DNA from 3 places in the Pontibacter sp. 13R65 genome. Region 3 is predicted to be linked to each of the others. Evidence: riboswitches for the same ligand, from Rfam matches in the RefSeq annotation. Region 3 holds a riboswitch; each other region holds the start of a gene.
What was found. A riboswitch is a leader RNA that binds a small molecule or an ion and turns the genes downstream of it on or off. The one in region 3 is predicted to bind S-adenosylmethionine.

Region 1: it holds a riboswitch for S-adenosylmethionine, as region 3 does, so the genes downstream of both, metH (methionine synthase) here and ACMA1I_RS22300 (O-acetylhomoserine aminocarboxypropyltransferase/cysteine synthase) in region 3, are expected to answer to the same signal.
Region 2: it holds a riboswitch for S-adenosylmethionine, as region 3 does, so the genes downstream of both, ACMA1I_RS21965 (HEPN domain-containing protein) here and ACMA1I_RS22300 (O-acetylhomoserine aminocarboxypropyltransferase/cysteine synthase) in region 3, are expected to answer to the same signal.

Annotation. Positions count from the first base shown of each region.
Region 1 covers NZ_JBLIQL010000043.1:4,126-8,339, reverse strand. The annotation lists gene ACMA1I_RS23000 (ribonucleoside-diphosphate reductase small subunit) at 1-409, opposite strand, end outside; gene rplU (50S ribosomal protein L21) at 1,059-1,367, shown strand; gene rpmA (50S ribosomal protein L27) at 1,444-1,713, shown strand; SAM riboswitch class I at 2,523-2,629, shown strand; gene metH (methionine synthase) at 2,706-4,214, shown strand, end outside.
Region 2 covers NZ_JBLIQL010000033.1:24,965-29,178, forward strand. The annotation lists gene ACMA1I_RS21965 (HEPN domain-containing protein) at 1-1,807, opposite strand, end outside; SAM riboswitch class I at 2,203-2,307, opposite strand; gene ACMA1I_RS21970 (hypothetical protein) at 2,576-2,788, opposite strand; gene ACMA1I_RS21975 (TonB-dependent receptor domain-containing protein) at 3,084-4,214, shown strand, end outside.
Region 3 covers NZ_JBLIQL010000036.1:24,656-28,869, reverse strand. The annotation lists gene ACMA1I_RS22305 (phosphoribosylaminoimidazolesuccinocarboxamide synthase) at 1-621, opposite strand, end outside; SAM riboswitch class I at 1,319-1,426, shown strand; gene ACMA1I_RS22300 (O-acetylhomoserine aminocarboxypropyltransferase/cysteine synthase) at 1,693-3,021, shown strand; gene metX (homoserine O-acetyltransferase MetX) at 3,032-4,090, shown strand; gene ACMA1I_RS22290 (homoserine dehydrogenase) at 4,071-4,214, shown strand, end outside.

The sequences.
Region 1 (4,214 bases), on a different contig from region 3:
TACCAACTGCCGGCACCGTCTCTAAGGCGTTAAATAAGTGGTCTTTCTCCTTCTGATTTTTTACATAAGTATCGATCAGCAACGAATAAGTCTCCGAGTGAATGTTCTCCATCATAATCTGGAAACCGTAGAAGCAGCGGGCCTCTGGTATCTGCACCTCATTCATGAAGTTAACAGCCAGGTTCTCGTTCACAATTCCGTCTGATGCTGCAAAAAAGGCCAGTACGTGGCTTATAAAGTGTCTTTCGCCATCGTTCAGGTTCTCCCAGTCCTTAATATCCTGCGAAAGATCAATCTCCTCTGCTGTCCAGAAGCTGGCTTCCGCTAATTTATACATCTTCCAAACGGCATCGTGCTGTATCGGGAACAAGACGAAGCGGTTTGGGTTTTCTTTTAGTATTGGCTCCATAAACACGTAAGCTTTATAGTTAAGGCACCCTGATGAGGCGGCTTGCCTCGGGGCGCTAGTGATTTTTAAAGGAACGAGTAGTGGCTCTTTCCGCTACCCTTCAATATCAGGAGTTCAAATATATGGAATAGAACTTGAAATCGGGGGCTAAAGTTTTTCAATTTCTCCACACTTTTACAACGTACTCATTATCTGATGTTTACAATCAAATTAACAGGCATATAAACATCTACAATTGTTTATATATTCATGCATGAATGCCATAACAGCACAATGAGGCAGACATAGCAGCTAAGAAAAGTTATATAAAAGCGCAACACAAACTTAACTTTACGGTTACATTCCCCATCAAAATACAAATTACATTTGCACCCCCAATTCCTGCCTCTGCCACTCTTTACAGGTTACCAACTTCATTTTGTGGACAACTCAAAACTCTAAAAATAGATCTATACACCTATTGTTCAGATGATTATACCAAGTTTTAAACCACGGCAATTTTTACCACACAGATTTCAACATCGTTATCCACACAGGTGTGCATAACAGTATAAAATGCTTATAAAACAAATTAAGACACAAGTGTTTGCATAATAAAAAATAGAACCGTACTTTTGCAGACTAAAATTTTAAATATACATTGAAGCTGATGTACGCAATTGTAGAAATCGCAGGTCAACAGACCAAAGTAGAAAACGGCAAGTTTATCTACGCTAGCAAGCTTTCCGGCAACGATGGTGACGCCGTTGAGTTCACCAATGTTCTTCTTACCGATGATAACGGAACTATTACCTTAGGCGCTCCTTTTGTAGATGGCGTTAAAGTAACCGGCAAAATCCTTGGCGATGTGAAAGGCGATAAAATTATCGTTTTCAAAAAGAAGAGAAGAAAAGGATACAGAAAGAAGAATGGTCACCGCCAGCACTTCACGAAGGTCCTGATCGAAAGCATTGGGTAAGCAAGTAGTAAGAAGAATTTAATCGTTTTGAAAATTTTCAGGTCTGGCAACAGCCTGAAGTAAATAGTTAAAGAAAATGGCACACAAAAAAGGAGCTGGTAGTTCTAACAACGGTCGCGAATCGCATTCTAAACGACTTGGTGTTAAGATTTATGGTGGCCAGGATATCATCGCTGGTAACATCATTGTAAGACAAAGAGGCACTGCGCACCACCCAGGCCAGAACGTAGGTATTGGCAAAGACCATACTTTGTTCGCTTTGGTAGATGGCGTAGTTGAGTTCAGAAAAGGAAGAAAAGATCGTTCTTACGTTTCTGTACTTCCTAAAGTACAAGCTGAGGCTTAGTATAAACTGCTTCGGCAGTCAACAACTACAGAAAAGGGATGCCAGCCGGCATCCCTTTTCTGTTTTAAAGCGCCAGCTCGACTTACCTACCCCTAAGCAAAAAATAGCCATTTTGCCTCCGGAAGGCTATTTTCATTAGAATAATTGGTGGTTGCTGATTGTTAGTTGCTGAATTGTTAAATGGTTGATTTAAAAACTTAAAGATGAGAAGATTTGAAAATGGGAAGATGGAGAAAGGTGAGCTTCAAATGAATAAAGGTTAAAATCACCTCCTATTCATAACTCCTGTTGCAGCTCTTAATCACAAGCAGGCATCTTGAGCATCAACTACTAGCACAAATTTCCAGTTCTTGGGTTGAGCGCCTTTGCAGGTTCCCGGTGCCGCGGGAGCGGCGGCCCGCAAGGGCAGGAAAGATGCAGCAGCGCGATCCCTAAAGACGAGGCCCCGCGGCCGCGAGCGCTTGGAGCCGCAACAATGCAATAAGAAAGCATAAGGGCACCGGATCAAGCAGTTGCAAGGAGAGTTGGAACCCATTACAGGTGCAATGGCAGCATTTTTAACCAAACAGCAGCCTATAACTCCTAACTCTTACCTAGCCTTGGAAAGAGCCTTAGATCTCGCATTTCTACCCCCCCCCCCCGGAAGGCCATTTTCATTAGAATAATTCATCTCCCAAACACCCTTTTCACCTCATCATCTTGCCAAACCTGGTACAGCGAAACGTAACAGGCCTCACAAAAGCTAACAGAGAACATAATTTGTTAACAGCAAAATTTTATTTCCTGCAAATATCTACTTAACTTGCAGGTTCTTATCAAGAAAGACTGAGGGACAGGGCCCGTCGATGTCTTAGCAACCTGGGTAATGCCGAGGTGCTAACTCCCTCCTGGTAACCATAGCCAGGGAAGATAAGACTGTGCATCCTACCTCCAGGTGTCCTTCTTGATAAGCAACAACCGCTGTAGACTTAAGAGAAGAGAGACACCAATACATGAAAGACCACCCTATTTATAAACTGCTGCAGGAGCGCGTGCTGGTGCTAGATGGCGCCATGGGTACCATGATTCAGCGATATGAGCTACAGGAGCAGGACTTCCGTGGCGATCGCTTTAAAGACCACCCCAGCGACCTGAAAGGCAATAACGACCTGCTTTCGCTTACCCGCCCCGATGTTATTAAGCAAATTCACCTCGACTACTTAGAGGCAGGCGCTGATATCATAGAGACGAATACCTTTAGTGGCACTACCATTGCCATGGCCGATTACCACCTCGAGCACATTGTATATGAGCTCAACTACGAGTCGGCCCGCATTGCACGTGAGGCAGCAGATGAAATAACAGCTAAGAATCCGGACAAACCGCGTTTGGTAGCAGGAGCCATTGGCCCTACCAACCGCACGGCGTCTCTCTCTCCGGATGTAAACAACCCCGGCTACCGCGCCATCACCTTCGACCAATTGGTAGAGGCCTACTACGAACAGGTAAAAGGCTTGGCCGACGGTGGCTGCGATGTACTGCTCATTGAAACCGTTTTTGATACCCTGAACTGTAAGGCAGCGCTGTTTGCGGCAGAACAGTTTGTGATAGATGGTGGCAAGAAACTGCCGATCATGGTGTCCGGCACCATTACCGATGCCAGCGGCCGCACCTTATCGGGGCAGACGGTAGAGGCTTTCTGGAACTCGATCTCGCATGCGCCTATTGTGAGCGTTGGCTTTAACTGCGCCCTGGGTGCACGCCAGCTCAAGACGCACATTCAGGAGCTATCGCGTATCTCCGATATTTACATTAGCGCTTACCCCAACGCTGGTCTGCCAAATGCCTTCGGAGGCTACGACGAAACCGCTGATGAAATGGGCGCTATTGTGGAGGAGTACCTACAGGAGGGGCTAGTAAACATTTTGGGTGGTTGTTGTGGCACTACGCCATCGCACATCAAACGTATAGCCGAACTGGCTGCCAAACATACCCCGCGCAAACCTTCTGTTATTGAGCCACTGCCACGCTACAGCGGCTTGGAGCCACTTACCATTACCCCGGAGTTGCTGTTCGTAAACGTAGGCGAGCGCACTAACGTAACCGGCTCTCGCAAATTTGCCCGCTTAATTGTAGAAGGCAAATTCGAAGATGCCCTGACCGTTGCCCGCCAGCAGGTAGAGGGCGGAGCGCAGATTATAGATGTGAACATGGACGAAGGCATGCTCGACTCAGAGCAGGCCATGACCAACTTCCTCAACCTCATCGCCTCCGAACCAGACATTTCCAAGCTACCTATCATGATCGACTCCTCTAAGTGGAGTGTGATAGAGGCTGGTTTGAAGTGTGTGCAAGGCAAATCCATTGTAAACTCCATCAGCTTAAAAGAGGGCGAAGACAGCTTCCGTAGGCTGGCCCGCAAAGTGCGCCAATACGGAGCAGCTGTGGTCGTGATGGCGTTTGATGAGCAGGGGCAGGCCGATACGCTGGAGCGACGCAAAGAGATCTGCGGCCGCTCTTAC
Region 2 (4,214 bases), on a different contig from region 3:
CGAAGGCCTCTACTGCCCACTGCAGCTTTTCTTCAGATTCGTACAGCAAAGTAGCTACCAGGTCGATCATAACACCGGCACACTCACCTACACCAATGGCAGGCTGGTACTGTTCCTGGTGCCCCCAATCCACGAAATCATCGGAGGTCAGTTTGGTCATGTCTGCAAGCGGCTTCAGCAGCTGATAGAAATGGTCTTTACCCTGGCGCTCAAAGAAATCATGGAATTTTTCATTCTCCAGTTTCAGGGCGCGGTAATCTTCGATTACGTAACGCAGCACATCCGGCCCCTTTTTGCTTGGCACCTTAATAATTCGTTGTGCAATACGACCTTCGCCATCGCCCAGTGTGCCACCACCAATCATTACTTGCAGAGCAGGCACCACGCTCTTACCACTCTTAATAGAAGAGCCATGGAAACCAAGCCCGGCCAGGCCGTGCTGACCGCAAGAGTTCATGCAGCCACTAATTTTTATTTTCAGGTCGGTGTTGAACAGCAGCTCTGGGTACTCTTGGATAATTACGTCTTCCAGCACCTTGGTAATGTGCGTACTGTTGGATATGCCCAGGTTACAGGTATCGGTGCCAGGGCAGGTGGTAATGTCTGCTACGGTATCAAAGCCTGGTTCTGCCAGACCCAGCTCATCGAGCTTGGTAAAAAAATAAGGTAGTGCCTCTTCGCGCACGAACTTGAGTAGTAGGTTCTGCCCTTGGGTTACGCGCAGTTCATCGGCGGCATAATCGCGGATCAAAGGCACCAGTTTACGAGCAGTGTCGGAACTGATGTCGCCGATCGGCACTTTCATATACACTCCAAAATAGCCTTCCTGCTTCTGCTGAAAAGTGTTGGTGCGTAGCCACAGTTTATACTTATCTGTATTTTCTATCAGGAACTCAGGCAGTGGTTTTGGAGCAGGCAAGGCAGGGTTCAGGCCTTCTCTGTTCGGAATATCGAACTCGTGCACTTTCAGGGCCTTTGCTTCCTCTTTTACAAGGCGCATCACCTCTTCCATGCCAATCTTGTTCTGAAGGTATTTAAAACGGGCCTTGTTGCGGTTATTGCGCTCGCCATAGCGGTCGAATATACGCAGAACTCCTTCTATAAATGGAATAATACGATTCTCAGGCAGGAACTCGTAAGCTACCTGTGCCAGCACCGGCTGAGCGCCCAGGCCACCACCAATGAGCACTTTAAAGCCACGCACTTCCTGGCCATCTATTACCTGCACCTTCGGGATAAAGCCCAAATCGTGTATGTAAGCAAAGGCTGTGTCTTTGTCGCTGGAAGAGAAAGACATCTTGAACTTACGTCCCATTTCCTGACAAATTGGGTTACGCAGCAGGTAACGGAAAGTAGCATCGGCATAAGGAGCCACATCAAACGGCTCTTCCGGATCGATGCCAGCCTCTGGCGAAGCAGTTACGTTACGCACCGTATTACCGCAGGCTTCGCGCAGCGTAATATCATCTTCCTCCAGTTTTGCCCAAAGTTCTGGAGTGCGATCCAGACTCACGTAATGTATCTGGATATCCTGACGCGTGGTCAGGTGCAGGTTCCCGGTAGAATACTCATCGGAGATGGAAGCGATGCGGAGCAACTGCTGTGTGGTAAGTCTGCCAAATGGTAACTTAATCCGTACCATCTGCACACCTACCTGCCGCTGCCCATACACACCACGCGCAAGGCGCAGGCTACGGAATTTTTCTTCGTTTAATTTACCTTCGCGAAAAAGCCTGATCTTCTTTTCAAGATCGATAATGTCTTTTTCAACAATAGGGTTTTCCAGTTCTGATCTGAAACTTAGCATATTATAAGATATCTCTCTACTACAACTATTATTAAAGCAAAGTCACCGCGCCAGGGTGAACTTCAATTATTTATAAATCAAAAAATGTTTCTCTGAAAACATTTGCCTCTCTTATTACGCAGAACAGCTCGCCATGTAGGTCGAGGTGCTGCTTTTGAGCATAAACCCTCCCATTTTTCTGCAAAAGCAGCCCGGAAGCTGTAAGGGTAACTCTTAACGACAGGAATGCCCTGTTCAGTTCAAGAAAAAGCGGTTTAGTGATTAGTTTGCCAATGGTTATAAGCGGCACAGCAGCAACAACAACTTGTTTTTGGCGAACAGCAGGCTATGGAACGGGAAGAGAAAAGAGGCTCTTCAGCAAAAGGAAAACGTTGGTTGATGTCTTTCATTTTAATAATTTATATTTCCCCATAACAGTTGGGCAGGATTTGGCACCTTTCCAACGGGATGGTTGCCAGAGGGTCTAAGAGCCTGTTCTCTCGCCTCTTCTTCTATAAATTCCTCACCTGGAGAATAGAATTTGCTACAAAGTTAAAAATTATTTAGCAATTAGGTAAGTTTACATCATTTATTTTGAAAAATTACTTATCAGGTGCTTAGCAAGTTAGCTCAAAATAACACCATACGCACGCTGGAGTAAGATTTTGTCTATAGAATAAATGGAGAATGAGCAGTAATTCTTCTAATGAAATTGCCATTCCAGAGAGATTTTAGACTATCTAATACTTTTCCACCTGTCTTAGCAACTGCTGATCCGGTGCCCTTAAACTATCTTGTTGCAAAGAACTGCTCTGAGCGCTCACGGCCGCGGGGCCTCGTCATTGGCCATCGCCGCTGCGTTCCCTCCTGCCCCGCAAGCGGGCTGCCGCCTTGGCGGCACCGGATCTCACGAGGCGGCTCAAGCCAATGACTGGAATTTGTGCGCTTGGCAAAGGCAGTAGCGGGAGGAATAACATTTGACAAGAAGATTATTATTTTCATACCTTCTAAGTACATTCAGTAAGATTTGCCGGGAGGAAGAGCAATTATTTAAATGAAAATGCCCTCCAGAAGGATTTCTGTCGGAATTTTGCCAAGGGTCCACTTGCCCCACAAGCACATTAACCCATTAAACCATTAGCACATTAAATATTCCTGCTGATAGATTTTTACAGCCTTTCTATATAAGAATAGGTGCTGTTGGTCTATTCTGTTTCCGCAGGTTTAAAGTTTAGCTTTTCTTTGTAGAGTGAAGCACTAAAACCAGCTTCCGGCTATCACTAGTACAAAATAAAACATGAAAAAAAGCTTACTTTACCTGCTGTTGGGCTTAACCACCTTCCCTGCCCTGGCACAAGGGCCAGGCGCTTCTCAGTCCGCGCCACAACAACAGGCCGCTCTTTCTACTCCTAAAGGCAATGCCAAAATTAGCGGCGTTGTGCTCGATGCTGCTACCAAAAAACCGGTTGAATTTGCAACAGTGGCCCTGATTGACCTGCGCACCGATCAACCCGTTAACGGCACCATGGCCGACGACAAAGGCCGCTTTACCATAGACAAGGTAGCGGCAGGCAAATACAAGCTCAACGTGAGCTTTATCGGTTATCTGCAACTGGTTATAAACGAAGTAACTGTTGCTGCCGACAATGCCGATTTGAACCTGGGCAGCATCTCCCTCACCACCAACTCACAAAATCTGAGCGAGGTGGTGGTAACCGGCGAGAAAAACCTGGTGGAGGAGAAAATTGACCGCACCGTTTACAATGCCGAAAAAGATGCGACTAATGCTGGTGGCAGCGCAGCCGACGTCATGCAGAAAGTGCCGGGCTTATCTGTAGACACAGACGGAAACGTGATGCTGCGGGGCAGCTCCAATATTCGTGTGCTCATCAACAACAAGCCTTCTTCTATTATGGCTGGCAGCATTGCCGATGCCCTGAAGCAGATTCCGGCCAACATGATAAAATCGGTGGAGGTTATTACCAGCCCATCGGCCAAATACGATGCCGAAGGTTCTGCCGGTATCATCAACATCATCACCAAAAAAGACAGCAACATGCAGGGCGTAAATGGCTCTGTGGCGCTGAGTGGAGGCACACGCTCCAGCAACGGCAACGCCAGCCTGAACATACGCCAGGGCAAATTGGGCATTAACAGCACCATCGGCTCCAACCTGTTTTACAACAAAGGCGATATCAGGCTAACGCGTCTCTCCAACGGTGGCAACGACATTTTCCAGTTCAGCGGCAAAACCAGGCCGCAGGGCGGTTTTATGAACGGACAGGTGGGCTTCGATTACGATATAAACGAAAAAAACAGCTTATCTGGTGGGATACGCTTTAATGGCGGCATGTTCCGGATGCAGAACGACCAGGAGATAAATTCCACTATGTTCGGAGAAGCCAGCCCACTAACCTATGCCGATGTG
Region 3 (4,214 bases):
CTGCCCGTTGCTTTTTCCGAACTCATACTTTGTGTCTACCAGAATAAGGCCTTGCTTGGCAGCCAACTCGGTACCACGGGCAAATAATTTTCTGGTGTAAAGTTCTAAATTAAGATAATCCTGCTCAGATACAAGCCCTGACCTCAAAATATCTTCACGGGATATGTCTTCGTCGTGGCCCTGGTCAGCTTTTGTAGTAGGTGTTATAATGGGCTCCGGCAGCTTGTCGTTTTCACGCAGGCCATCCGGGAGTTGCACACCACACACTTGTCGCTTGCCGGCCCTGTACTCGCGCCAGGCATGGCCCGCCAAATAACCTCTAATCACCATTTCTACCTTAAACGGTTCGCAGTGGTGACCTATTGTTACATTTGGGTCCGGGGTAGAGATTACCCAGTTCGGAACAATATCGGTTGTTGCCTGCAAAAAATGGCTGGCAATCTGGTTTAATACCTGGCCTTTGTAAGGGATTGCACGTGGCAGTACCACATCAAAAGCAGAAATCCGGTCGGTGGCGATTATAGCCAGCTTGTCGTTAAAGTAATAAACATCACGGACTTTGCCTCTATAAAACCCAGTTTGTCCGGTAAAGGAGAAGTTAGTTTCTTTTATAGCCTCCATTAATTTTTCGGGATTGTAGAAAGGCAAAGTTATGTATATTTTATAGGTCTGAAAATTATTGTGTATTAATATAACGTGCTGCCTGGGTGTGATACGTATGTTTCAACACGATTTATATGGTTATCTTATACTAGCTGGTGTATATTTAGTTTTATATTTTTATATATATAAGTTGTATTATAAGATTAATAATTACTCTTTATAACACCCCCGATAGGATGATATTTATACCACTCTTGAAAATAGCCAATTCAAAAATAGAACCGGAATAAGAGCATATAGTTTTACCCCAACCAAAAAAAGATCTCTAGTGCCTGGTTTTCTGATTATTAAAATGAAAAAGTCTTTCCGGAGCACTTTTAGCTAAGGTGCCCCCAGGCTTGTCATTCTGAGTAAACGGTGCTGCTTCAGCATCCAGTCGGCCTAAAGTGCATTTTGCCTCCAAGCTCTCCGGAAGGCCTTTTTTGTTATAATAATTGGGCTTGGCTCACTTAGCAAATTGTAGCGGTTACAGGCGCTAAAGCAACCTTATAGCAAGAGGTATACGAGGCCGTAGAGCAAGCAAAGGTCTGCAACTTGGTGAGCGTAAGGGTGCTGGACAAAAAGCTTATTTCTGAAAAAGGAGATATTTTTTTTGGATTTACGCGTTGCAGCCCTTAATATTGCAACATCAAGTCAATTATCCCTTCAGGATTTTGATTTATAAAGAAGAGTGGAGAGACAGGCTCTGTGAAACTCTAGCAACCTAACTGCCAAGGTAAAGGTGCTAATTCCTGATTCCGAAAAGTTCGGAAGAATATAAATTGATAACGCAATGAAAAAGGGAATCAAGAAAACACGGTATTATTTTGTATTTACGCCTGCAGAAAATCTGTTCAGGGCTTTCCATTTCTCATCCAGAAGAGCAATGCTGCTACAAGGCACCTGTTGCTGTTGTTAAATTTTTTCCACGTTCGTGTTTGATAAAGTTTAACTGCCGCAGACACTCCTGCTGTTCCTGAACATACTACACGCACCTGCAGAACCTTGTAAATTCATTCCTGATCTTTTAAATCAATAGATACATAATACATGGCTGATAACTTACACTTCGAAACCCTACAGCTGCACGCTGGCCAGGAAGTAGACCCTACCACCCTCTCCAGGGCTGTGCCTATTTACCAAACAACCTCCTACGTTTTTAAAAATGCAGAGCATGGCGCCAACCTCTTTGCCCTGAAGGAGTTCGGAAATATCTATACCCGCATTATGAACCCTACCACCGATGTGTTCGAAAAACGCATCGCGGCTCTGGAAGGGGGAGTAGCAGCCGTGGCCGTGTCTTCTGGTCAGGCGGCGCAGTTTCTGGCCCTGAACAACATTCTGGAAGCCGGCGATAATTTCGTATCCACTAAATTTCTGTATGGTGGCACCTACAACCAGTTCAAGGTTTCGTTTAAGCGCTTAGGCATACAAGCCCGCTTTGCCGAAAACGACGAAGTAGAGAGCTATGAGAAACTGATTGATGATAAAACCAAAGCCATTTACCTCGAAACGATAGGCAACCCACGCTTTAACATTCCAGATTTTGAAGCCATCGCCGCACTTGCCCGCAAGCACGACTTGCCGCTTGTAGTAGACAATACCTTTGGGGCAGGAGGTTACCTGTTCCGCCCGTTGGAGCATGGTGCCAATGTAGTAGTGGAGTCTGCCACCAAATGGATCGGCGGCCACGGAACCAGCATCGGGGGCGTTATTGTTGATGGCGGAAACTACAACTGGGGCAACGGCAAGTTCAGAGCTTTCTCTGAGCCGGCAGAAGGGTACCATGGCTTAAATTTCTGGGAAGTGTTCGGCTCCGACGGGCCATTTGGAAACATTGCCTTTGCCATTCGCGCCCGAGTAGAGGGTCTTCGTGATTTTGGTCCGGCCTTGAGTCCGTTCAACTCTTTCCTGCTGCTGCAGGGCCTCGAAACACTGTCGTTGCGTGTCGACAGAACGGTACAGAATGCACTGGAACTGGCGCAGTGGCTGGAGCAACACGAGCAGGTGGAATCGGTTAATTATCCAGGCTTGGAGAGTAGCAGCTACCACGAACTTGCCAAAAAATACCTCAAACGAGGTTTCGGAGGAGTTTTCTCTTTCCGCCTGAAAGGATCGAAAGAGCAGGCCGTGAAATTTGTAGACAGCCTGCAGCTTGTAAGCAACCTGGCCAATGTTGGCGATGCCAAAACACTGATTATTCATCCGGCCTCTACCACGCACCAGCAGCTTTCTGACGAAGAACAAGTTGGAGCGGGCGTAGAACCAACCATGCTGCGTGTGTCTGCCGGTATCGAGCACATTCAGGATATTAAAGCAGATTTTGAGCAGGCTTTTGCAAAAGTGCTGGCAACAGCAGAAGAGCCTGTAACTAACTAGACTAATAAGAATGCCACAGCACCATCTATACCATTACCATCAAGATTTCAGGCTGGAGTCGGGCACCGTTTTGCCCGGCTTCGAGCTTGCTTATACCACCTATGGCCAGCTGAACCCACAGCGCGACAATGTGGTATGGGTGTGCCATGCCCTTACCGGCAATTCCGATTTTACCGACTGGTGGTGCGGTCTTATTGGTGAAGGTAAATTGTATGACCCTGCTGACTGGTTTATAATATGTGCCAATACGCTTGGCGGCTGCTATGGCTCCACCGGGCCATTATCGCTTAATCCTGAAACGGGAAAGCCTTATTTCCATGACTTCCCTTTTATAACTAACCGCGACATTGTAGCTGCTTTCGAGCTGCTGCGGCAGGAGTTGGGGCTGGAGCACGTGCACACTATTTTAGGCGGCTCCCTGGGCGGGCAACATGCCCTGGAGTGGGCCATTTTGCGCCCATCCGTTTTTCAGCGTATGATTCATGTGGCCTCTAATGCACGTCATTCTGCCTGGGGCATCGCCTTTAACGAGAGCCAGCGCATGGCCATTCGGTTAGACCCCACCTGGGCCACTAACACCGAAACAGCCGGACTGGAAGGCATGAAAATAGCACGCTCTATTGCCATGCTATCGTATCGCCATTACGCCTCTTACGACAAAACCCAGCAGGAGCCCGGCAACAGTATTACCGACAACTACCGCGCCTCCTCTTACCAGGTGTACCAGGGCGAGAAGCTGGCAAAACGCTTTAATGCTTACACCTACTGGATTCTTTCCAAAGCCATGGATTCGCACAATGTGGCCCGTGAAAGGGGCAGCGCCGAACAAGCGCTGAGCCAGATAAAAGCCAGGTCGCTGTTTATTGGTGTAGATACTGATGTGCTGTTTCCGGTAGAGGAGCAGAAATTTTTACATGAGCATGTAGCCGGATCATCTTTTGCCCTGATCCGGTCCGATTTTGGGCACGATGGTTTTCTGGTAGAAACAGACCAGATTACCAGTTCTATCAACAAATTTTACGAAGACGAAACTGTAGAAGCATTATTATATGAAGATAAGGAACGATAAGAGAAGAATTGGGATATTTGGATTTGGGTGTGTAGGGCAAGGCTTGTATGATATAATTCAGGCTAACCCGCAGTATGGTCTGGAAGTAGCAAGCATTTGCGTAAAAACCAGAAACAAACAACGC